Regions from separate parts of the Rhizobium sp. UBA1881 genome, predicted to be linked through region 2. Evidence: predicted binding sites of a transcription regulator. Region 2 holds the regulator's gene; the other holds the start of a gene.
The links. Region 2 encodes HrcA, which represses chaperone genes, less so after heat shock. Its sites were predicted from a motif close to GTTAGCACTCNCNNNNNGNGAGTGCTAAC; they were not measured.
Positions count from the first base shown of each region.

Region 1: the regulator HrcA is predicted to act here: its motif matches at 10,317-10,345, upstream of groES (co-chaperone GroES).

Region 1 is NZ_DDHH01000010.1:15,364-31,396, forward strand. Features, by position in the region: gene ileS (isoleucine--tRNA ligase) at 1-2,582, opposite strand, end outside; gene B3605_RS01115 (DUF1902 domain-containing protein) at 2,901-3,155, shown strand; gene mctP (monocarboxylate uptake permease MctP) at 3,392-4,867, opposite strand; gene B3605_RS01125 (DUF3311 domain-containing protein) at 4,857-5,054, opposite strand; gene B3605_RS01130 (DMT family transporter) at 5,634-6,542, shown strand; gene B3605_RS01135 (bifunctional riboflavin kinase/FAD synthetase) at 6,547-7,533, opposite strand; gene B3605_RS01140 (TIGR01459 family HAD-type hydrolase) at 7,586-8,434, opposite strand; gene chrA (chromate efflux transporter) at 8,553-9,980, opposite strand; gene groES (co-chaperone GroES) at 10,403-10,699, shown strand; gene groL (chaperonin GroEL) at 10,758-12,398, shown strand; gene B3605_RS01160 (hypothetical protein) at 13,184-13,630, shown strand; gene B3605_RS01165 (glutathione binding-like protein) at 13,707-14,417, opposite strand; gene B3605_RS01170 (DoxX family protein) at 14,639-15,085, shown strand; gene B3605_RS01175 (hypothetical protein) at 15,205-15,516, opposite strand; gene hisG (ATP phosphoribosyltransferase) at 15,516-16,033, opposite strand, start outside.
Region 2 is NZ_DDHH01000061.1:548-9,939, reverse strand. Features, by position in the region: gene hemW (radical SAM family heme chaperone HemW) at 1-529, opposite strand, end outside; gene rdgB (RdgB/HAM1 family non-canonical purine NTP pyrophosphatase) at 540-1,184, opposite strand; gene B3605_RS07325 (VOC family protein) at 1,195-1,599, opposite strand; gene rph (ribonuclease PH) at 1,796-2,512, opposite strand; gene hrcA (heat-inducible transcriptional repressor HrcA) at 2,696-3,784, shown strand; gene B3605_RS07310 (GFA family protein) at 3,787-4,221, opposite strand; gene grpE (nucleotide exchange factor GrpE) at 4,441-5,061, shown strand; gene B3605_RS07300 (hypothetical protein) at 5,242-5,478, opposite strand; gene B3605_RS07295 (nucleoside hydrolase) at 5,551-6,495, opposite strand; gene B3605_RS07290 (Hsp20 family protein) at 6,772-7,203, shown strand; gene B3605_RS07285 (DUF1150 family protein) at 7,254-7,511, shown strand; gene B3605_RS07280 (carbon-nitrogen hydrolase family protein) at 7,597-8,316, shown strand; gene B3605_RS07275 (NUDIX domain-containing protein) at 8,339-8,782, opposite strand; gene trmB (tRNA (guanine(46)-N(7))-methyltransferase TrmB) at 8,804-9,392, opposite strand, start outside.

The DNA of each region.
Region 1 (16,033 bases), on a different contig from region 2:
GCCAGCGCCTCGTCCTTCCAGTTGGCTGGAATCTCGGGGAACTGCTCGAGGTGGACGGAGACGGCACCAGGGTTGCGCGAGAGCCATGCCTCTTCCGTCGTAAACGGCAGCATCGGAGCAAGCCAGGTCACCATACAATCGAAGATGTTGCGGATGACATGCAGCGAGGCGCGGCGGCGCAGGCTGGATGGCGCGTCGCAATAGAGCGCATCCTTGCGGACGTCGAAGTAGAAGGCCGAGAGCTCGACATTGGCGAAGTCGATCAGCGCGCGGGCGATCTTCTTGAAGTCGAAGGCGTCGTAATTCTCGCGTACCAGCTGGTCGAGCTCGGCCAGGCGATGAAGCATCAGCTGCTCCAGCTCCGGCATCTCGGAGACTTCGAAGGTCTCGCCCTTGTCGTGCGCCAGCGTGCCGAGCATCCAGCGGATGGTGTTGCGCAGCTTTCTGTAGGCATCGACATTGGTCTGGATGATCGTCTTGCCGACGCGCAGGTCGTCAGCATAGTCTGATGTCATGACCCAGAGGCGCAGGATGTCGGCGCCGGCATCCTTCATGATTTCCTGCGGCGAGGTTACGTTGCCCTTGGACTTCGACATCTTCTCGCCCTTCTCGTCCATGGTGAAGCCATGGGTAAGAACGGCGTTATAGGGCGCGCGGCCACGGGTCGCGGCCGATTCCAGCAGCGACGAGTGGAACCAGCCGCGATGCTGGTCGGAGCCTTCGAGATAGAGATCGGCCGGCCACTTCAGGTCCGGGCGGTCTTCCAGCGTAAACGTGTGGGTCGAGCCACTGTCGAACCAGACATCGAGGATGTCCATGACCTGCGTCCACTTGGCGTGGTCGTGACCGTTGCCGAGGAAGCGATCCTTGGCGCCTTCGGCGAACCAGGCATCGGCACCCTCCACGTCGAAGGCTTGGAGGATGCGATTGTTGACCTCTTCGTCCTGCAGGACGTTGCCGTCTTCATCGGCAAAGACGCAGATCGGAACGCCCCATGCGCGCTGGCGCGAGAGAACCCAGTCAGGACGCTGCTCGATCATGGCACGCAGCCGGTTCTGGCCGGCGGCGGGTACGAAACGGGTGTCGTCGATGGCGTTCAGCGCACGGGTGCGCAGCGTCGTGCCGTCCTTGAGGTCCTTGTCCATGTAGACGAACCACTGCGGCGTATTGCGGAAGATGATCGGCTTCTTGGAGCGCCAGGAATGCGGATAGGAATGCTTCAGGCGGCCACGGGCAAACAGCGCGTTGCGTTCGATCAGCGTCTTGATGACGCGCTCGTTGGCATCGCCCTTCTTGCCGTTGTCGTCCATGACGCGGGCGCCCTCGAAGCCGGGGGCGTCTGCGGTATAGGTGCCGCTGTCGTCGACCGGGAACGGGATTGATCTTGAGACCTCAGACAGTTCGGCAAGAAACTGCTGCCGCTCGGCCACAGAAATCCCAGGAGTGTTCGCGAAATTGAGAAGTCTGTTTTTCTGGTATTCGATCCATGCCTCATAGTCTTCGCGTCCATGGCTCGGAGCCGTGTGGACAAAACCCGTACCGGCATCATCGGTGACATGATCGCCAGGGATAAGCGGCACAGCGAATTCATACCCACCGCCAATACCCTTAAGGGGATGAGCGGCAGTCATTGACGCCAGTTCGCGAGCGGAAACGTTACTCAGCCGCTTTGCTTCGAGTTTCGCCTTCTTGAAGGACTCTTCGGCCAGCGCGTCGGCGAAGATCAGCTTCTCGCCAGACTGCGGGCCGAAGTCGTTTTCAGCAGCCGTGATCTCATAAAGACCGTAGGCGACCTTCGGCGAGTAGGCGATGGCGCGGTTGCCGGGGATCGTCCATGGCGTTGTCGTCCAGATGACGACATGGGCATCGGCCAGCTCGCCGGCGCCACCCACGACCGGGAACTTCACCCAGATCATATCACTCTCGACGTCGTGGTATTCGACTTCGGCTTCTGCCAGCGCCGTGCGCTCGACCACCGACCACATGATCGGCTTCGAGCCGCGATAGAGCTGGCCGCTCATGGCGATCTTCAACAGTTCGCCGGCGATGCGGCTTTCGGCGTGGAAGTTCATCGTCAGATACGGATTGTCGAAATCACCCTCGATGCCGAGGCGCTTGAACTCGTCGCCCTGGATCTTGATCCACTTTTCAGCGTAAGCGCGGCATTCCTTGCGGAACTCGATCATCGCGTCGGCCTGCTTGAGATCAGGCTTGGCCTTACCCTTGGCGCGGTAGTTCTCTTCCTCGATCTTCCACTCGATCGGAAGGCCGTGGCAATCCCAGCCGGGAACGTAATTGGCATCGAAGCCGCGCATCTGGAACGAGCGGTTGATGACGTCCTTCAGGATCTTGTTCAGCGCGTGGCCGATATGGATGTTGCCGTTGGCATAGGGAGGGCCGTCGTGGAGGACGAATTTCTCGCGGCCGGCGGCAGAGGCGCGCAGCTTCTTGTAGAGGCCCATCTCCTGCCAGCGGGCAACGGTTTCCGGCTCCTTCTGCGGCAGGCCGGCGCGCATCGGGAAATCGGTTTCGGGGAGATAGAGGGTCTTGGAGTAATCGATCTTTTCGGCTGTATCGGTCATGTCTGGCAATCGTCTCTTCTAGCGATCGTGCTTTACGCCTCGCAAACGGGCGCAACGGACTTGGAAATATCGTGGCGGCGGAAGCGCTCTGAGGTCGAGCGCCGAAAACCCGGACCTTCCGGCCGCTTAGCGCGCGCGGAAGGCCGGGCCGATAATTCGTATCGTGATCGCCAGCCGGAATGTGTTCATCGCGCCGGTTCATAGGCGCTTTTGGCGGGAAAAGGAAGAGGAGAATTGGCGCAGCCGCGCCCTCCGCCGACGTTGTGCATCGCCGCCGTTGCTATATATTGAGGCCACGGCAACACAGAGGCTCACTCGATGGTGAAACGCACCTTTTTCATCAAGGCAATCTGGGACGAGGAGGCCAAGGTCTTCTATTCCGAGAGCGATATCGAGGGGCTGCATATCGAAACGGCCGATATCGACGCTTTCGAAGACATCATCTTCGACAGCGCCATCGACCTGATCATTGCCAATCACATGTCCTCATCCGACCTTGCCGACACGCCGCTGAAAGATCTCGTTCCGGCGATCCTCTGGCAGCGCCCGACGCCGCATGTCGCGGCGGCCTGAATGGCCGAGGGCTATACAAGATCGTTTGTGAGATCATTTCCGCCCTCGGCTACGTCTATCTGAAGAACGCCAAGGGATCGCACGAGAAATGGCAATCGCCTGACACCAAGAAAATGCTTCTTGTGCCGCGCAATCTGCAGAGCCGTCATACGGCCAACGCGATCCTGAAGGATGCCGGTTACAAGGGAAAGCTTTGAAGAGGGCCGCGGCGTCACCCGCAGCCCTCCCTCTCCCCCTCAAGCCCGCGCCACCGCCTTGCCGGGCGCCACTGCGTTCACCACCACCGCGACGATGATGTTCACCGCCAGCGCCAGCAACCCGATGTAGATGGTGAACGAGGTCTCGCCAATCGTCACCGGCTGCAGCGGTTTCAACCCGTTGATCCAGACCAGCAGCGTGCCGCCGAAGAAGCCGACGAACCAGCCGGCGAGCAGGCCCTGCGCGCGGAACCAGTTGGTGTAGAGACCGAAGACCAGGGCCGGGAGCGTTTGCAGGATCCAGATGCCGCCGAGGAGCTGCAGGTCGAGAGCGAATTGGGTGGGGAGGAAGATGATGACCAGCAGGGCGCCGACCTTGACGACCAGCGAGGTCATCTTCGCGACTTTTGCTTCGCCCGCATCCGTCACCTGGGGGTTTACATAGGCTTTCCAGAAGTTGCGGGTGAAGAGGTTGGCGGCGCCGATACTCATCACCGCCGCGGGCACCAGAGCGCCGATGGCGATCGCCGCAAAGGCGAAGCCGGCGAACCAGCTGGGGAAGAGGGTCTGGAACAGCGCCGGCACCACGTCATTTGCGCTGTCGAGCTTGAGGCCGGCGGCGTGGCCCATGTAGCCGAGCAGTGCCAGCAGCCCGAGCAGCAGCGTATAGGCCGGCAGCAGCACCGCGTTCTTGCGGATGGTGTTGCCGCTGTTGGAGGCGAAGATGCCGGTCAGCGTGTGCGGATACATGAAGGCCGCGAGTGCCGAGCCGAGCGCCAACGTCGCATAGGCGACATACTGGTTGGAGCCAAGCAGCAGACTGCCGGAACCCTTGGCCTGGAAGGCCGCGTCGGCGGAGGCGAAGACATTGGCGTAGCCGCCGAGCTTCGAGGGGATCAGCGCCACGGCGGCGATCACCACGATATAGATCATGATGTCCTTGACGAAGGCGATCAGCGCGGGTGCTCTCAGGCCCGCCGAATAGGTGTAGAGTGCCAGCACGATGAAGGCGATGGCGAGCGGCACCTCGCCATGCAGGCCTAGCGCCTTCAGCGCCGCCGTCATGCCGACAAGCTGCAGGGCGATATAGGGCATGGTGGCGATGACGCCTGTTGCCGCGACCGCAAGCTCCAGCCCGCGCGAGCCATACTGCCCGTGGACGACGTCGCCCGCCGTGACATAGCCGAAGTCCCGCGCCCGCTTCCAGAGCACCGGCATCACCATGAAGACGAAGGGATAGACGACGATCGTATAGGGCAGCGCGAAGAAGCCATAGGCGCCGACGGTATAGACGAGCGCCGGAACGGCGATGACGGTGTAGGCGGTGTAGAAATCGCCGCCGACCAGGAACCATGTGATCCAGGTGCCGAAGGAGCGGCCGCCGAGACCCCATTCGTCGATATGCGCCATGGTTTCAGGCCGGCGCCAGCGCGAGGCGACGAAGCCCATGACGGTGACGAGGACAAAGAAGAAAATAAAGACGCTGAGCGCCGTGACGTTGAGATCAGTCGTCATTGCGCATGCTCCGGTAAGCGATCCAGGTCAGGAAGGCGGTGATCGGCACCCAGAGGAGCTGATACCAGTAGAAGAACGGGAAGCCGAAGATCACAGGATCGTGGAAATTGTAGAAGGGGACCCAGAGCAGCCCGATATAGGGAATGATGAGCAGCCAGCAGGCCGCCGTTCCAAATCTTTTGTCCATGAGGAGAGTGCCTTTCGCGGATCGGGCGCGGCTTATCCGCGTCTTATCAGATAGATGAGATATGCCAGCCGGCTCGCTCGGCAAGCATCTCTGCCGCGAAAAAGACACAGTTTGTGACTGGGCAGTCGGTTGTGAGACGGATGTCTTCCATCGCCGCACCGCTTTCCTCGGCTGCCTTCACATTCAATTCAAATATTGCTAATATACTATAAGTTGATTTCAATCTGACGTTACATGGTTGCAGGCGGTGGCACGTGGCGAAATCGCCGCGCGCGAAGCGTTGCCTGTTTTCAGCGAGAGGGGCGCGGATGGAACATGTGATCGATAGCGGCAGTGACCGGCGCTATCCCAACAATACCAATTAGCAGATCCAAATAACGGACAGGGTGTTTGAGGGGCGACGCTTCCGGGCGGCGGCGGCGGTCGCCGACCGCAAGCGCTCGATACCCTTATGGCATCCTCGGCTCGATCTCTTTTCGGGAGGGCATGTCGATGGATGATTTTCCATATCATTCGGCGCGCGGCGACATCTTGTCCGGTTTGCGGGCAGCGCTCCACCTGCTCGTAGTCTGAGCCGCCATGTCGAAGCGGAGCGCCTATGTCTCGCTGATCCTCGCCGCCGCCTTCTGGGGCTTCGGTAACATCGCGCAAAAGACGGTGCTCACGCATATGGGCCCGCTGTCGGCCACCATGCTGCGCTGCCTGATTGCGGCGCTGGTGATGCTGCCGCTGGCGGCTTTTGAGCGCAACGATGTGCGGGGACATGGCGCGGGGTGGACAAAGAGCATCCTACGTGTTGCGCTGACCTTCACCGTGGCGATCGCCATACAGCAGACGGCCTATGTCAACGCCACGGTCGTCAATGCGAGCTTCCTGGTCAACACCGCCACCGTGCTAACACCTGTCGTGGCATGGGTCACCTTCGGCGAGACGACGCGGCGGCTGGGTGTCTTCGCGGCCTGCCTGACGCTTGTCGGCATCGGGCTGATGGCCGATGGGATCGGCGGCTTCGCGGCGCTGAACACAGGCGATGTTGCCTGCCTGGTCTCCGCCGTCTTCTACGCGTTCTGGATGGTGCTGCTCGGGCGCCACGCGCGGCGTCATGGCGGGCCGTTCACCTCGGCCTTCGTGCAATTCGCGATCGCCGCGCTGCTCTTGATGCCGGTGGCGCCGCTTCTGGAGCCGCTGACGGGCGAGATGATGTGGCGGGCGGCACCGGAACTGGCGATGCTCGGCATTCTCTCGACGGCGGCCGCGTTCGGGCTGCAGACCTATGCGCAGCGTCATGTGCCGGCATCGAAGGCGGCGGTGCTCGTCTCCGGCGAGAGCATATTCGGCGCGATCGGCGCCTGCCTTGTCTTGCTGGAGCGGCCGCCTGTGATGGCCTGCGTCGGGGCGGCGCTGATCTTTCTGTCGATCGTCATCGTGACGATCGAGCCGGAGGATCCGGTGGCGGCATTGCTTCAACGCAATGCGGAAGAGGAATGAAACTTCAGACGAGGCCGCAGAGCTTGCGGTCGAGCTCGCTGATCGACTGTATGCCTGAGAGTACCGCCCTCGCCTCTTCCTTGTCGCGGTTCATCTGCTCGACCAGCGGTTCGAGGCCGTCGAACTTCAGCTCCGGGCGCAGGTAGGAGAAGAAGGAAACGGAACAGATCTGGCCGTAGAGATCGCCGGAGAAATCGAAGACGAAGGTTTCGAGCAGCGGCGCGCCGTTGTCGGTGACCGTCGGGCGGCGGCCGTAGCTTGCGACCGCGTCGTGCATCGACCCATCCTCGAAGCGAAAGCGGACGGCGTAGATGCCGGGCTTCAGTTCGACCTCGGCTGGCAGGCGCATGTTGGCTGTCGGGAAGCCCAGCTGGCGGCCGAGCTTTTCGCCGCCGATCACCTCGGATTCGACCGTGTAGTGATAGCCGAGCAGGCCGGCGACCTCGCTGACTTCGCCGTCCTTCAACAAAGCGCGGATGCGACTGGAAGAGACCACGTCGGCGTTCTCGTCGCGGAAGGTGTCGATCAGGGTGACGCCGAAGCCGTATTTATTGCCGGCATCCATAAGGAAGGCCGGGCCACCCTCGCGGCCACGGCCGAAATGGAAATCGACGCCGGTCACGACCTCGGAGGCGGCCAGCCAATCCTTGAGGATCGAGTGGATGAAATCGTCAGCCGAGCGCTGCGAGAATTCGCGGTCGAACGGGTATTCGATGACGGCGCCGAAGCCCATGGCCTCGAGAATGCGGGCGCGCAGCGGCGCTGGCGTCAGGCGGAAGACCGGTGTCTGCGGGTTGAAGACCGTGCGCGGATGCGGCTCGAAGGTCAGCACGAGGGCTGGAACGCCACGCGCCTCGGCGATCTCGAGCGCGCGTTCCAGCACCGACTGATGACCGCGATGGACACCGTCGAAATTGCCGATGGCGACCACACCGCCATGCAGGTGGTCTGGCAAGGGCTCTCGGGTTTCATTGCGATGGAAGACGGTCATCGGGCAGACTTTACTGATGCTTCGGGCTTACACAAGATGGTCAGATGGCGGCTCAGGCCAGGCGCGGCATCCACCACTTCGGCGTTGCCTTCTCGCGTTCGAGATAGGCGGTGAGGATCGCCTCGTCGGTCTCGCCGTTCAGCGTGTATTCGGCCGCGTGGATGCCGCCGCTGATATAGAGAAGATCGAGACCGTAATCGAGAGCGCCGCGCACATCCGTCGGCATGCCGTCGCCGATCGCCAGGATGCGGTCCATCTTGAGGTCACCGCGCATTTCGCGGGCAACCGAGAGCACGGCGTCATAAATCGGCTTGTGCGGCTTGCCGGCGATGCGGGTCTTGCCGCCGAGCTGATCGTAATAGGCGGCCATGGCGCCGGCGCAGGGTATCATCTTGTGGCCGCGCTCGACGATCAGGTCGGGGTTGGCACAGATCAGCGGCAAGTCGCGGGCCTGGAAGGCCTTGAGCATGTCGGTGTAATCTTCAGGCGTCTCGGTCTCATCGTCGAAGAAGCCGGTGCAGACGACGCAATCGGCCTCTTCGGCGGAAACGCGGGTGACGCCGATGCCTTCGATGATGGCGATGTCGCGATCCGGGCCGAGCAGGAAGACCTTCTTCGGGCCTTCGGCGATCAGGCCACGGGTGACATCGCCCGAGGTGACGATGCGGTCATAGGCTTCGTCCTGGATGCCGATGTTGCGGAGCTGATCGACGACGAGCGGCGCAATGCGCGGCGAATTGGTGATCAGAACGACCGTGAGACCAGCCTCGCGCGCGGCCTGCAGGGCTGCGGCGGCCTTCGGGAACGGCGAGACGCCGTTGTGCAACACGCCCCACACATCGCAGAACACCGCATCGTAGTGGCTGGTGATCTCTGCGAAATTCTCGATGCGCTGCGCCATTTCAAAGTCCCGGTTTTCATTCGATGAGGGCTGACATCGCAAAGCCCCGCCGCGATGGCAAGAAATTTTGCAATGCGGGACGATGAAATTCTTGCGACCCAGTGCGCTCCGACGGCCTTCAGAGCAGCAGTTCGGCGCCCTTGATGGCAAGGCCAGCGGCGGCGCAAAGCCCCAGCACCTTGACCATGCCCATCTTCACGTAGAACAGCAGGACAGACGCGATCACGAAGATCGCCAGCGCGGCGATATCGATGGTGGCCCATTGCGGCCAGGCGAGACTGACGATGGGGAGGCCCGCGCCTCGCGACAGAAGTGCTAACCGGCCGACCTCGGCGAAGAGCACGTGCAGGCCGAACCAAAGCGACAGATTGAGGATGACGCCGACGACGGCCGCTGTGATGGCGGATAGTGCCGCCGACAGGCCGGCGTTATCGCGCAGCTTCTCGACGAAGGGCGCGCCGGCGAAGATCCAGACGAAGCTAGGGACGAAGGTGGCCCAGGCAACCAGCGTGGCGCCGAGCGCGCCGCCCATCAGCGGCGCCATGAAGAGCGGATTGCGGTAGCCGGCGAGGAAGCCGACGAAACAGAGGACGAGAACCAGCGGGCCGGGCGTGGTCTCGGCCAGCGCCAGGCCATCCAACATCTCGCCCGGCTGCAGCCAGGCATAATGACCGACGGCGACCTGCGCGACATAGGTGAGCACCGCATAGGCGCCGCCGAAGGTGATGACCGCCATCTTGGAGAAGAAGATGAAGAGCGCGCCGAAGACATTGGTCTCGCCGCTCAGCGCCTCGGCGATGAGATCGGAGGGCGCATGCAGATTGCGGACGAGGAGCAACGGTGCCTGCCAGATGAGTATCCAGAAGACGAGAACAAGGAGCGGCCGGGCGATGGCGTGGGTCGTAAACGTGGGCTGGCGGCGGGGCGATTGCGTGTTGAGTTGGGCTTGGGCTTCCTGCGTCGGCGCGTGTCGGCGGGCATAGCGGTGCAGAGCGAAACCCGTGAGGCCGGCGAGGATGACGACGACCGGGAACGGCGCGTTCAGCATGAACAGCGCCAGGAAAGAGGCGCCGGCGATGTAATAATGCGCGCGGGTCTTTAAGGCACGGCGGGCAAGGCGCAGCAGCGCCTCGACGACGACGGCAAGCACGGCCGCCTTGAGGCCGAAGAACAGGGCGGGAAGCCAGGCTGTCTCCTGGAAGACGGCGTAGAGGGCGGAGAGACCCAGCATGACCACGAAGCCGGGGAGGATGAAAAGCAGGCCGGCGAGGATGCCGCCGCGCACACCATGCATCAGCCAGCCGATATAGGTGGCAAGCTGCTGCGCCTCGGGGCCTGGCAAAAGCATGCAGTAGTTCAGCGCATGCAGGAAGCGATCCTCGGAGATCCAGCGCTTTTCGTCGACGATCGTTCGGTGCATCAGGGCGATCTGGCCGGCGGGGCCGCCGAAACTCAGACAGCCGATCCTGGCCCAGACGCGGACGGCCTCGCCAAACGGCACCGATGCCACGCTGTCATCCGCCATCACCGCTCCGTCCACGCTCATATATATCCACCCCTTTGCCGACCTCTGCCGGCTGTCCCCTGTCGCTCGATATCACCCGTATCGAGGCTGGACAATCCCGGCCCGGCGGCGGCGCCGAGACGGCGCCTCCTGATGGCCTTTCGCAAATTGCGGACACGGGTTTATGACAAAGCTCGGCGCCGGGAGATGCGGCGCTGCCCCTGCCCTTTCCGGCATTAACCATCGAAGCGTTTTCCCGTCCTCGACAAGCGCGCGGCAGGTTCACAACTTTGCCATCAAACGGCTATAGGCATGGGGCGTCGGAAAATTACGACAGCTTCCCTTGACTCCCCAGATGGCCGCTCCTAAATGCAGGTCGCTAGCACTCACCAGAGGAGAGTGCTAACACCCATCCGTGTGGGCCATACCGGCCTGCGAGTGTCATTTGATCGAGGGATTAGACAATGGCAAACACCAACTTCCGCCCCCTTCACGATCGCGTCGTTGTTCGCCGCGTTGAGTCCGAAGAAAAGACCAAGGGCGGCATCATCATTCCTGACACCGCCAAGGAAAAGCCGCAGGAAGGCGAAATCGTCGCCGTCGGCACCGGCGCTCGTGACGAGTCCGGCAAGGTCGTCGCTCTCGACGTCAAGGCTGGCGACCGCGTTCTGTTCGGCAAGTGGTCCGGCACCGAAGTCAAGATCAACGGCGAAGACCTTCTGATCATGAAGGAAGCCGACATCATGGGCATCATCGGCTAATCAGCCGGTTTCCCACTTCATCCCAATTCGCTGACACCCCTTTTCAGGAGTTCTCAAAATGGCAGCTAAAGAAGTAAAGTTCGGCCGCTCTGCGCGCGAAAAGATGCTGCGCGGCGTCGACATCCTCGCTGACGCAGTGCAGGTAACCCTCGGCCCGAAGGGGCGTAACGTCGTTATCGACAAGTCCTTCGGCGCTCCGCGCATCACCAAGGACGGTGTATCGGTCGCCAAGGAAATCGAACTCGAAGACAAGTTCGAAAACATGGGCGCCCAGATGGTCCGCGAAGTTGCTTCGAAGACCAACGACATCGCTGGCGACGGCACCACGACGGCTACCGTTCTGGCCCGCGCTATCGTTCGCGAAGGCGCCAAGGCCGTTGCTGCCGGCATGAATCCGATGGACCTGAAGCGCGGTATCGACCTCGCTGTTGCAGAAGTCGTCAAGGACCTGCAGGCCAAGGCAAAGAAGATCTCCACCTCGGCTGAAGTTGCCCAGGTTGGCACGATCTCCGCAAACGGCGACAAGCAGGTCGGTGACGACATTGCTGAAGCCATGCAGAAGGTCGGCAACGAAGGTGTCATCACCGTCGAAGAAGCCAAGACCGCTGAAACCGAACTCGAAGTCGTCGAAGGCATGCAGTTCGACCGCGGCTACCTGTCGCCTTACTTCGTCACCAACCCGGAAAAGATGGTCGCCGACCTCGACGACGCTTACATTCTCCTCCACGAGAAGAAGCTCTCGAACCTGCAGGCGATGCTCCCGGTTCTCGAAGCCGTCGTTCAGACCGGCAAGCCGCTCCTCATCATCGCTGAAGACGTCGAAGGCGAAGCTCTTGCTACGCTCGTCGTCAACAAGCTGCGTGGCGGCCTGAAGATCGCTGCCGTCAAGGCTCCTGGCTTCGGCGATCGCCGCAAGGCCATGCTGGAAGACATCGCTATCCTCACGGGCGGCACTGTCATCTCCGAAGACCTCGGCATCAAGCTCGAATCCGTAACGCTCGACATGCTCGGCCGTTCGAAGAAGGTTTCGATCTCCAAGGAAAACACGACGATCGTCGACGGCGCTGGCGCCAAGTCCGACATCGAAGGCCGCGTTGCTCAGATCAAGGCTCAGATCGAAGAAACCTCTTCCGATTATGACCGCGAAAAGCTGCAGGAACGTCTTGCCAAGCTCGCTGGCGGCGTTGCCGTCATCCGCGTCGGCGGCTCCACGGAAATCGAAGTCAAGGAACGCAAGGACCGCATCGACGACGCTCTGAACGCAACGCGCGCTGCTGTTCAGGAAGGTATCGTACCTGGTGGTGGCGTTGCCCTCCTCCGTTCGGCTTCCAAGATCACTGCAAAGGGTGCAAACGACGACCAGGAAGCTGGCGTCAACATCATCCGTCGCGCTCTGCAGTCGCTGGTTCGCCAGATCTCCGAGAACGCCGGTGACGAAGCATCGATCGTTGTTGGCAAGATCCTCGAGAAGAACGAAGACAACTACGGCTACAACGCCCAGACGTCTGAATATGGCGACATGATCGCCATGGGCATCGTCGACCCGGTCAAGGTTGTTCGTACGGCTCTGCAGAACGCAGCTTCGGTTGCTTCGCTGCTGATCACGACGGAAGCCATGATCGCCGAGCTGCCGAAGAAGGACGCTCCTGCCGGCATGCCTGGCGGCATGGGCGGCATGGGCGGCATGGACATGATGTAATCAGACCATAAGGTCTGATTACAGAACTGTACGTGAAAGCCGCCCATACACTTTAAGTGCTTCAGCGCGTCAAGCGCGCTGAAGTGGCGGCATGGACATGATGTAAGACCTTCGGGTCTTATGTCTGAGCCATCAGGTTCAGGTTACGGAAGGGCGGCCCTCGGGTCGCCCTTTTCGTTTTGTGATTCGCGCTCACATTCGCGTGCGGAATTTTTCAACCGTGTGATGAAACGTATAATCATACAAATGGCAAGCCGTTGAGCTTGGCGAGGCTTTCGTGAAGCTTGCTCGACGGGCGATTTTTACCGAGGGGTCAAATTCTCGTAACAATCGAGTTTTCTTGCCAATGGTTGCCGTCAGAGGTAGGAAACGCCCGCAACTCCATCAATTTCGCGTTATTTAGCAGTGGTTTCATCAACCTTTCCGCTATTTTTGATCGTTGATGAGTGGGCGCGAGGATACGCCTGCGTGTTAAAAACCGTTGCCGTTTCTGCAAAAAAACTTATAGATTCGCGCTGTGTTCGGCGCTTCGTTCAAGGCGCACTTGCCGCTGCATCGCCAACACCGCTCAGAATTGCATTGACGCATGAACCGAGTTTCTTATCCTGAATTAAATTAGAAGTTGCATATTTTGGAAAGGCTGGGCAGAGTGGGCTCACTTCTTGGGGCGACCGCTCGGAACGCTATTTTCCGGCCACCGAGCATGAAGCGCGGCGTCGACTGAAACTGTAATGTTTGCCGGGTGTGCAGCACGGGAGAACGCTGCGCCCAAACTGGGGAACAATGTGTTTAAGATAACAAAAACCAACGCATCCGCACCGCTGATGCGCGGATCGCTGGAACTCAACGACAACAATCCCGACATGCTCGCTCAGCTCTCGATATCGGAAAGCTGGGTCGGCGACTTTTCAAGCGGCGTGATCCGCCTTCAGGAACGCAGCGCCCGGCTTCATGGTCTGTCGGTGCCCGAATGCGGCTTGCTCAGTCTGATGCGCTGCTACGATCCGAGGGATCGCGGCCGCATCGTCCAGATTTTCGAACAGGCAGCTGCCCTGTCCTCATCCTTCTGTTTTTCGACCACGATTATCCTGCCGAACGGCTATCGCCAGCCGCTTTTCTGCATGGGTGAATCGAACGGCTACGAAGAGGAAGGCAATGGCAGCATGATCGGCATGTTCATCTTCCCGCGCATCGAAGCCGACACCGGCAAGGCCGCCATTCGCCGCCAGTAAAACTTACCTGCTGTCACGGAAAAGCCGGCCCAATGGGCCGGCTTTTGACGTTATGGGCACATATTGCCTAGATGGTTCAGGCCGGGCGTGCCGGGATGTTCAGGCCCTTTTCGCTCGCCGGGCGCGCGATGCAGCGCTTCAGCCAGTCCATGACCGCCGGGAACTTGTCGTATTCCAGAAGCTCGCGGCCACCATAGAAGACATCGGCGCCGCGTACCCATGGGAACGTGGTGATATCGGCGATGGTGTAGGTGTCGCCCATGATCCACTGACGTCCCTGCAGGCGCTCTTCCAGAACGCCGAGCAGGCGCTTGGACTCGTCACGATAACGCTCCACCGGATAGGAATTGTTGGCGACCTTGTCGGCGGCGAACTTATGGAAGTGGCCGAACTGGCCGAACATCGGCCCGATGCCGCCCATCTGGAAGAACACCCACTGGAGCGTCTCGTAGCGGCCGGCAGCATCCGCCGGGATGAGCTTGCCGGTCTTTTCGGCGAGATAGACCAGGATCGCTCCGGATTCGAACAAGCCGATCGGCTTTCCATCAGGGCCATTGGGATCGATGATCGCCGGAATGCGGCCATTCGGATTGAGCGACATGAACTCCGGAGATTTCTGATCATTGGTGCCGAACGAGATCAGATGCGGCTCATAGGGTAGAGCAAGCTCCTCAAGCGCGATCGACACCTTCACGCCGTTCGGCGTCGGCAGCGAATAGAGCTGGATGATATCGGGGTTGCTTGCCGGCCAGCGTTTCGTGATCGGGAATGCGGAAAGGTCTGCCATCTGAAGTCTCCAGTTGCGGTAGGTGGCCCGACCATAGAAGAGCGCGCGGCGCAATGGCAAGCCGCCACCATTCGCTATTGTCGTTCACTATTATTGAACGAACTGTCCCCTCCCGTCTATCTTTCCATGACGACCAAAATAGAGGAGAAACGGTGCATACGAGATCGACAACCGTGCCGGGGGGCACACCGGTCTCAACTCATTCAACCGGAGACAGTTCCATGTCGAATACCCAGAACATTGTCATTCTCGTCGCCCGCATTCTTCTGTCCTTCATCTTCATCTATTCCGGCTTCGGCAAGCTGACCGACCCGGCTGGCACCGCCGGCATGATCACCGGCGCCGGCCTGCCTGCCGCCACCGCCCTTGCCTACCTCGCCGGCCTGTTCGAACTCGTCACCGGTCTTGCCGTTCTCATCGGCTTCCAGACGAAGATCGTCGGCTGGGCGCTGGCCGCATTCTGCGTCTTCACCGGTCTCGTCTTCCACTCCGGCACCGTTGCCGTTCCCGGCTGGCCGGATGCCGCTCTCGGCTGGATCAACGCTCTCAACGGCATCATGCTGATGAAAAACTTCACGCTCGCCGGCGCCTACATCCTGCTCGCCACCTTCGGCCCCGGTCTCTACTCGATCGACGCCCGCCGTGGCGCCCTGCCGGTCGCGGCCTAATCGGCATAGCATCCTCCCAAGTATGAAAAGCCCGCCGTCAGGTCATCTGGCGGCGGGCTTTTTTTGCGTTCTCAATCAAGTGAGGAGGTTGCGCGGCGGTCTCTGCAGCAGTCGAGCGGCTAAAGCGAATAAACGCTTGCCGTCGCGATTACATAGAGAGCGGCGTTATGGGTGCGACACCACTCATCCAGGTCGCGCCTTAGCTCCGGCCAGAGGCCCCGCGCCCATTCCGGCCCGTGCTCTTTCCACTCGTTCTCGCTGGGAAGGTAGGCAGACAATACGCCCATCGGCAGCTCCAGCACGAAGGAGCCACCGCTTCCCGTGACGACGAGTTCTTCCTTCCAGCGTGGTTGAAACTGGAAAAGCGGCTCCGTTACGGGAGCACCCGGTTTGTCTTTCCCGGCTACGATGTTGTCGTCCTCGCCGGCCATCAAAGCGCGGCGCGGACGGCTTCGATCAGGCGGGCAACGGAAGGTTCGTTGGCGTGGCTTTCCTTGCGGGCGCGCACTAGGCAGGCCTCGGAGCGCAGGATGACGCCATCCGACAGGATCTTCAGGTGATTGGCGCGCAGCGTCGAGCCCGTCGAGGTGATATCGACGATGATGTCGGCCGAGCCCGAGGCCGGTGCGCCCTCAGTGGCGCCAAGGCTTTCGACGATGCGATAAAGCTGGATGCCGTGCTGGCGCGAGAAGAACTGCTGCGTCAGGCGCCAGTATTTGGTGGCGATCGTCAGGCGGCGGCCGTGGCGGGCGCGGAAATCGGTGGCGACATCGCCGAGATCGGCCATGCTGTCGACATCGAGCCAGATCTCCGGCACGGCGACGATGACATCCGCATGGCCGAAACCGAGGCGGGCGCAGAATTCGACGCGCTTGTCGGCTTCCGCCAAGCCTTCGCGGATCAGGTCTTCGCCGGTAACGCCGAAATCGACGGTACCGTTGCCGAGCT
Region 2 (9,392 bases):
ACATGCGCGGAAAAATGTCGCGCGCCAGCTTGATCGCCTTCAGCGCATCCTCAACATCGTGCAGACGTCCGAGAAACTTGAGGTCGCGGTCGTTCAGCGCCTGCACGCCAAGCGACACGCGGTTGACGCCGGCGGCGCGGTAGCCGCGAAAACGCTCGGCCTCGACGCTGGAGGGGTTGGCCTCCATGGTGATCTCGATGCCATCGGGCATGTGCCATTCCTTGGCGATGCCGTCGAGAATGGCCGAGACGGTCGATGGGTTCATCAGCGACGGCGTGCCGCCGCCCAAGAAGACGCTGGTCACCGTCTTCGGGCCGCTCAGCTGCCGCATCGCCGCCATCTCCTTCAGGAAGGCGGCGGTGAAGCGCTCCTGGTCCACAGGCTGGTGGCGCACATGGCTGTTGAAGTCGCAATAGGGGCACTTGGCGGCACAGAACGGCCAATGCACGTAGACGCCGAAGCCGGGCTCGCCGGTATCGGGCAAAAGAGATGCATAGCGCGTCAGGTTAGGCTGTTCCAAAGTGTCCACGATTCGGGTCTTATGCGTCCAGGCAGGTTTCGACGAAGATCTTGAAGGCACGGGCGCGATGCGAGAGGGCGGCAGCGTCGCCGGGCTTCCATCCGTGCTTTTCTTCCGCGCTCATCTCGCCGAATGTGGTGTCGTAGCCCTCGGGCTGAAAGACCGGGTCGTAGCCGAAGCCCTCGGTGCCGCGCGGCGGCCAGGCGACGAAGCCTTCGACTTCGCCGCGGAACATTTCGGTGTGCCCATCCGGCCATGCCAGGCAGAGCACGCTGACGAAGCGCGCCGTGCGCTGCTCCGGCGTGGTGGCGCTCTTTTCCTGAAGAGCCGTCTCGACCTTCTGCATCGCCATGGCGAAATCGCGCGTGCCGTCGGCCGTCTCCGCCCAGTTGGCAGTGTAGACGCCAGGCGCGCCGCCGAGAGCGTCGATCACAAGGCCGCTGTCGTCGGAGAGCGACGGCAGGCCCGATGCCTTGGCGGAAGCCAGCGCCTTGATCGCCGCGTTTTCCTCGAAGGTCGTGCCGGTCTCATCCGGCTCGTCGAATTTCAGTTCGGCTGCCGATTTCGCCGAAAAGCCGAAAGGACCGATCAGGTCGGCGATCTCGCGTATCTTGCCGGCATTGTGACTGGCAACGACGATGGTGCGGGTATCGAGCTTGCGCATGAGCGGTCCTTCAAAGATTCCAAAGTTTGGGTTCGGCGCATTCCAGGCTGTTGCCGTCAGGATCGCGGAAATAGATCGATCGCGCCCCGTTCGGCCAGCAGAAATCGCTTTCGATGGAAACGCCCGCTTTGTTGAGCTTTTCCGCGATCAAGTCAATCGCTTCCGCACTCATCCGGAAACAGGCGTGCCCCGCGCCCGTCGTGCCATGCGGCGGAACCGGCAGCGCATCGGAAGAGGGCGGCTTGATGGTTTCCTGGCGGTTGAAGACCAGAAGGATGCCCGGGCCGCAGCGAAAGAAGACGTGCCGGTTGTCATGGCGCAGAACCTTCTCGAGGCCGAGAACATCGCCGTAGAAGCGCTCGGCGGCATCGAGGTCGTCGACATAAAGCGCGGTTTCAAGAATGCCGTCGATCATGCTGTCATTCTCCGGGGCGCCAAAGACCCTCTCTGGCCTGCCGGCCATCTCCCCCACAAGGGGGGAGAACCGCTGGGCGCGCCCGCTTGCCCCAATTGGGCGTCGAGGGCTAGGCCGGGTTAAGCCCTCCCCCTTGTGGGGAGGGTTGGGGAGGGGTCTTGCTTGCTACAGCCTCTCAGCTGTCCTTGGCAAACCCTCAGGCAATCGCCGCCTTCTGCATCTCCACCAGCTCGGCAATGCCGTTCTTGGCAAGCGCCATCAGCGCGCCGAATTCTTCCTCGCTGAACGGCGTGCCCTCGGCCGTGCCCTGGATCTCGACGATCCCGCCCGAACCCGTCATCACGAAGTTCGCATCGGTCTCGGCGGACGAGTCCTCGAGGTAGTCGAGATCGATAACAGGCTGGCTGGCGAAGACGCCGCAGGAGATCGCGGCGACGTGGTCCTTCAGGACCCGCTCGACCTTGATCATGTTGCGGCTTTCCATCCACTTCAGGCAGTCGTAGAGCGCGATCCAAGCGCCGGTGATGGATGCCGTGCGGGTGCCGCCATCGGCCTGGATCACGTCGCAGTCGAGCGTGATCTGGCGTTCGCCGAGTTCCTTGAGGTCGACCACGGCGCGCAGCGAGCGGCCGATCAGGCGCTGGATTTCCTGGGTGCGGCCACCCTGCTTGCCGGCGGCGGCTTCGCGCTTCATGCGGTCGCCGGTGGCGCGCGGCAGCATGCCGTATTCGGCGGTGACCCAGCCCTTGCCGGTGTTGCGCAGCCACGGTGGAGTCTTTTCTTCAAGGCTCGCGGTGCAGAGCACATGCGTGTCGCCGAATTTCACCAGACAGGAGCCTTCGGCGTGCTTGGAAAAGTTGCGCTCGAAGGTGACCTTGCGCATCTGGTCGGTTTTTCTGCCTGATGGCCGCATCCTAATTCTCCTCGGTGCACGGGACCGGGAACGCGGGCGCGATCCCAGGCTTCATCCTATGTGCGGGTCTGTTGTTGACCGCTTCTACGATTGGCGGCGCGCATTTGCAAATTCCCTTTTGCGCGCACGGGGAGATTGGCTATATTTTGCGGTATCATTATCAGCATGGGTGCGCAGGGCTTAATGGAATTCAGGTCGTCGACGATTTCGGATGCCGTTGCCGCGCTGGACGAACGCTCCAAGGAAATCTTCCGTCGCATCGTCGAGGGCTATCTGGAGACGGGCGAGCCGCTGGGCTCGCGCAATCTTTCGCGCATCCTGCCCATGTCGCTGTCGCCGGCCTCGGTGCGCAATGTCATGAGCGATCTGGAAGAGCTCGGCCTCGTCTATTCCCCGCATGTCAGCGCCGGCCGTCTGCCCACGCAGGTGGGCCTGCGCTTCTTCGTCGATGCCTTCATGCAGGTCGGCGATCTCTCCGCCGAGGACCGCGCCAATATCGACCGGCAGGTGCGGGCGGAAAGCCGCGACGGCCCGATGGAAGCGATGATGAACGAGGCAAGCCGCATGCTGTCGGGCATGTCGCGCGGCGCTGGTCTCGTCATCACCTCCAAGAGCGATCCCGTGCTCAAGCACGTCGAGTTCATCCGCCTGGAGCCCACCAAGGCGCTGGCCGTTCTCGTCGGCGATCACGATCAGGTCGAAAACCGCATTATCGAGCTGCCCGCCGGCGTCACCTCCTCGCAGCTCACCGAGGCCGCCAATTTCCTCAACGCCCACATGACCGGCCAGACGCTGCCCGAACTGCGCAGCCAGCTCGGTCGCTTGAAGGCCGATGTGCGCCACGAACTCGACGCGCTCTCGCAAGATCTGGTGGAGCGCGGCATCGCCGTCTGGTCCGGTAGTGCGGACGAAGGCAAGCCGGCGCAGCTCATCATCCGCGGCCGCGCCAATCTCCTGGAGGGGCTGGGCAATCCTGATGATCTCGATCGCCTGCGCATGCTGTTCGATGATCTCGAGAAGAAGGACAGCCTGCTGGAGCTGCTCAATCTGGCCGAAAGCGGCCCCGGCGTGCGCATCTTCATAGGTTCGGAAAACAAGCTCTTCTCGCTCTCCGGCTCCTCGCTGATCGTCGCGCCCTATCGCGACGAGGACGACCGCATCGTCGGCGCCGTCGGCGTCATCGGCCCGACGCGGCTCAACTATTCGCGCATCGTGCCGATGGTCGATTATACCGCCCAGCTCATGGCAAGGCTCTCGCGCCCGTCCAAATAGCGCTATTCCGGCAGCTGCACGCCGGAGCCGCCCATCTCCGAAGGCATGTCCTTGAACTTCGGCAACCCGTCCTTCACGTGCAGGATGGTGTCCTCGTAGTTTACATGCATGGTCGGCTTGTAATCGAGATCGGGGATAACGGGCGCATAGACATCGGTCACGCCCCAGAGCGGATGCTCGCTATAGAGATGCCCGCCGCAGGTGTCGCAGAATTTGCGCACGCTGTAATCGGTCTTCTGGAAGCTCTCGACATGCTCGCCACCCTTGGTGACCCGAACCGCCTGCGGCTGCCACAGCGTGAAGGTGTTGATCGGCCCGGCCGACCAGTGCTGGCAGGAGCGACAATGGCAATAGCCCATCGCGACAGGCGTGCCGGTCACGGTCAGTTCCACGGCACCGCAAAAGCATTTCCCGACATAGACGTTTTCGTCGGCCATCTCAGCACCTCCCAGGTTGAGAGATGAGTGTGGCACCGTATTAGGTTTTGCGAAAGTAAGAATGACATGTGGCTGACGCCTCGCTGTCGCTTTCATATGCGGTCGTCACGGGCCGAACATGCCTGCGTTTGCGACCTTCTTCGTCACGCAGACTTGATTTTTGATGTTCAAAGTTCGATATCGGGCACATCCAAAAGCCACCAATGACCGGAGAACGTCATGACTGACGAGACGACGAAGAACGGACCTGACGCAGCCGCGGAAGAAGCCGCAGCCGACGCCGCCGCAAACGTCGAGAACGAGACCGCAGCCGAGCCCGATCCGATCGAGCTGCTGAAGGCTGAGAATGCCGAGCTGCGCGACCGCTATCTGCGCCTCGCCGCAGACATGGACAATCTGCGTCGCCGCACCGAGCGCGAAGTCAAGGACGCCAAGTCCTATTCCGCGGCCGGCTTCGCCCGCGATATGCTGGCTGTCTCCGACAACCTGCGCCGCGCGCTCGACGCCATCCCGGAAGAGGCCCGCGCTGGCGCCGATGCCGGCCTGACGACGCTGATCGAAGGTGTCGAGATGACCGAGCGCTCGATGCTGTCGACGCTGGAGCGCCACGGCGTGCGCAAGCTGGAGCCGGTCGGCCAGAAGTTCGACCCTAACTTCCACCAGGCGATGTTCGAAGTGCCGAACCCCGACGTGCCCAACAACACCGTCGTCCAGGTCGTCCAGGCCGGCTATTCCATCGGCGAACGCGTATTGCGCCCGGCCATGGTCGGCGTCGCCAAGGGCGGCCCGAAGATCGTCGAAGCCGAAACCAACTCGGTCTTCGACCAGAAGGACGCCTGATCCGATCGGGCCAGCTTCTAAGAGTGTTAGATAATCAGCAACCGGGTGCCAAAAGCCCCGGTTGTTTTCATTTTGCGGGGCACCCCATCACGAGACCAGAGCAGGCATACCGACTGTGTCAGCGGCGTGAGTTCGGTTCGAGTTTTTTATCGATGACCAGAGTGACCGGAGAAAGCTTCGTCATGCGGCGTCGGTGATGGCGGCGATGAAAGCGTCCGCCATATCGAGGTCGCGCTGCGAAGGCGTTCCGGGATAGGGGATATCGTTGTCGTTGGCGACTTCGTACAGCTCCATCTCGTCATCGAGATGAAGCGACGCGATGGCACGCTTCGTGGACATGAGGCCGCGGCTCCATGCCCACAGAATGTCGTGAACGGTCACAGGGTTTTCGTGGTCGAAGAGTACGTCTTGGCTCATCTGCGTCCTCGTCAGTCCCTGATATCCTACAGCACGGAAGACCTTGCCGCCAGTTGCGGCAAATCATCTTGCTCAGATGCGGGCGAAGCGTTCGATCAGGAGATCGAAGAAGCCGTCCGCATCGACATCGCGCATCACGGTTGCGTTGCGCTTGCGGTCGGTCACGTGCCACCAGTCGACCACGGTCATGCCGACGGTCAGCTCCGACTTCACCTCGATCTCGACGTTGCAGACCCGTCCCTTGAACAGCTCCGGCTTCAGCAGATAGGCAACGACCGTCGGGTCGTGCAGCGGACCGCCGTCCGAGCCGTATTTCTCGATATCGAAGCGCTCGAAGAACTCCAGCATCTCGACCATCGCGATCGCCGGCCGCGTGCCGATCTCGGCCATGCGCTTGACGCGCGATTTCAGCGTCAAGAGCTTGTGCGTCACGTCGAGCGGCATCATCACGATCGGCACGCCGGAGCGGAACACGATGTCGGCGGCCTCGGGATCGACGTAGATGTTGAATTCGGCCGCCGGCGTGATGTTGCCGCCCTCGGAATAGCCGCCGCCCATCATGACGAGCTCGCGCACGCGGCCGATGATATCTGGCGCCTTCTGGAAGGCGAGGCCGACATTGGTCAGCGGTCCGAGCGTGCAGAGCGTCACAGTGCCTTCAGGCTCGTTGCGCAGCGTCTCGATGATGAAGTCGACGGCGTGTCCCGCCTGCAAAGGCATGGTCGGCTCGTCGAGTTCGGGACCGTCGAGGCCGGTCTTGCCGTGCACATGCTCGGCGGTGACGAGCGGGCGGGCGATCGGCTTGTCGGCGCCGGCGAAAACCTTGGTGTCGGTCTTGCCGCAGAGCTCGCAGACGATGCGCGCATTGCGGCTGGTATAGGAGAGCGGCACGTTGCCGGCGACGGTGGTGATGCCGAGCAGTTCCAGTTCCTCGGGGCTGCCGAAGGCCAGCATGATCGCGGCCGCATCGTCCTGACCTGGGTCGGTGTCGATAATGATCTTTCTCGGGTTTGCCATTCCGTTCGTCCCATCCTCCCGGTGCCTGTATCGATGCATGCACCATCTGTTTATCTTCCCGCCGCAAATCGGCACAGCCGGCGCGGGGCAGGATTTGATGCGAGGCGCAGCAAGCTTTGTCAAGGCGGTGCAATCGCGTGCTGTCGGGACCGCAGGTCTTGCTTCCCTGTCTCGCGCCCTGTCTTGCGAATGACAGCATTCGTTCCCATATTAGCAACATCCGGATGCTGTCTTCAGGTCCGGAAGGGTCGCTTGCATCAAGGACTTGGAACGCTGATGAGCCGTATGACGCCTTTCGCCAGCCCGCTGTTGCTGGGTTTCGACGCCATGGAAAAGACGCTGGAGCGGATTTCCAAGGCGAGTGACGGATATCCCCCCTATAACATCGAGCGCCTTGCCGCCGACCGCATCACCGATGATCCTGAGCGCCTGCGTATCACGCTTGCCGTCGCCGGCTTCAGCGAGGAGGAACTCGACATCTCGGTCGAGGAAAACCAGCTGGTCATCCGCGGCCGCCAGGTCGAGCAGGGCGAGCGCGAATATCTCTATCGCGGCATCGCCGCCAGGCAATTCCAGCGCACCTTCGTGCTGGCGGATGGCATGCAGGTTCTCGGCGCGGGCCTCAAGAACGGCCTTCTGTCGGTGGATCTCATTCGCCCGGAGCCGTCGCGTATGGTGAAGAAAATTAACATTTCGGTCCCACAGTAGGACAACGGCGCAAATCGCACCGTTGGTCCCTTCTCTCTGGAGGTACAGGAATGTTGATGAAAGAAGCCAATTCGCACCTGACCAAGACCGAGCTTGCCGGCATCGGCAACGGCGAGGTCGCCTATATCAGGAAAATCCGCTCCGAGGATGTTCCCCGGTGTTTTCCGGAAGCTCCCGATATCGATCCGAACGTCGATCTCTGGGCGCTCTTCGGCGCGGACGGAACCCCGATCCTCCTCACGGACAACCGCTCCAGCACCTTCTTCAAGGCCGCTGAAGACGAGTTGAAGACGGTCAGCCTGCACTAAAGGCGGGTCAGCATAAAAACAGACGGCGTTCCCCGGAGCGCCGTTGTTTTGTTTTTGAGGGGCGACTCATGCTACGCCCCATCTCATGCGAATAGCGTCCTTCCAGCGTTCCCCCATTTTCGATGACGCTGAGAAGGCGGCGGGCGTGATCTCACGCGAGCTGACATGGGCCGATAGCCAAGGCGTCGATCTCGCCATCTTTCCCGAATGCTACCTCCAGGGCCACAGCTACGACCGCGCGATCAACGAGCGGCGCTCGCTTAGCGTCGATGATCCGGCGCTGCAAAAGCTGCTCGAACCGCTCCGTTCCATCAGGACAGCGGCGATCGTCGGCTTCGTCGAGCGTCGCGGTGATCTGGTCTACAACAGCGCCATGCTGATCGAGAACGGCACCGTCGCGGGCGTATACGCCAAGGCGAACCCGCTGGAAGATGGCTGCACGCCCGGCGATGCATTTCCCGTCTGGCGAAGAGCCGGTCGCGGCTTCGGCATCAATATCTGCAGCGACTTTCGTGATCCGGCATTCTCCGATGCCATCGTGGCAAACGGCGCCTCCGTCGTCTGCGCCCCGCTCAACATGATGATCCGGGAGCACAAGGTGGATCAATGGCGCGAGCCCGCGATAGAGAGCCTTCGCGCCTGCGCGGTCCGCACGGGCTGCTGGGTCATCTCCTCCGATGTCGTCGGCGACAGGGGAGATGGCTGGATGAGCTGCGGCTGCACGCTTGCGGTCGGGCCGGACGGTATGATCGCGAGCAAGGTGCCGGAATGGGAAGAGGGCGCTATCTTGCTGGATATTGATTGACGCTACCGGCCTAAGCCGATGCTCAGCCTTGGCCAAACAGCATGGACATCGGATAAGGCAGCGCCAGCTGCGGCATGTCGTTTTGTGTGAAGTACCGGATGGATTTGGTCTCGCTGTCCGTCCATACGCCGCTGCTGTCGCCAACACGGCACTTGAACAGCGTCACGACATACTCGACCTGATCGCCATTCGGATAAACATATCTGAATTCGTGTCCGCCGAAGACGCCGAGAATGCTGGTCGATGTGACGACAAGCCCGGTCTCTTCCATGACTTCACGGATAATGGCTTCCTGCGGCGTCTCGCCCGGCTCGATCGCGCCGGCGGGCAGGCTCCATGCTTCTCCGGATGATTTTTCCTGCAGCAGCAGGCGGCCCGCCTCGTCACGGATGACGGCGGCGACGGCGGGAAGCAGGATGAGGCGATTGCCGATGAGTTTGCGAAGGTCGGTCAGGTAGGATGCCATTCGCTGACCTCGCTTGATTGATCAGACGCGCTTGAACGTCAGATAGGCGGATGAGCGTCCTTCGCGCCTAGCCTTGGCCTCGTAGCGCGTGCTCGGCCAGCCCTCGTAGGGCGTCAGCCAGTCTGCCGCGTTGCTGGCCTGCCAGTCGAAGCCGCCGTGGTCGCGGCACTTCAAGAGCGTCCAGTTCACGTAGGTGTCGATGTCGGAGGCGAAGCAGAACAGGCCGCCGGGCTTCAGCACGCGGTGAAAGCGGTCGAGATTGGTCTTGGAGACGAAGCGGCGTTTCCAGTGCTTCCGCTTCGGCCAGGGATCGGGATAGAGCAGGTCGATCTGGTCGATCGATGCGTCCGGCAGCCAGTCGAGCAGCTGTGTCGCATCGTCGTTGTAGACGCGGACGTTGCGGGCGCCGGCATTGTCGACGCTGGCAAGCAGCTTCTGCATCGAATTGATGAAGGGCTCGACGCCAATGAAGCCGGTGGAAGGGGTCTCGATCGCGCGGTGGATCAGATGCTCGCCGCCGCCGAAGCCGATCTCCAGACGCAGCCGGTTGGTCTCGACGGGAAAGAGCGTGCTCAGCGGCTCCGGGGGAGCCGCCGAGAGGTCGATGATG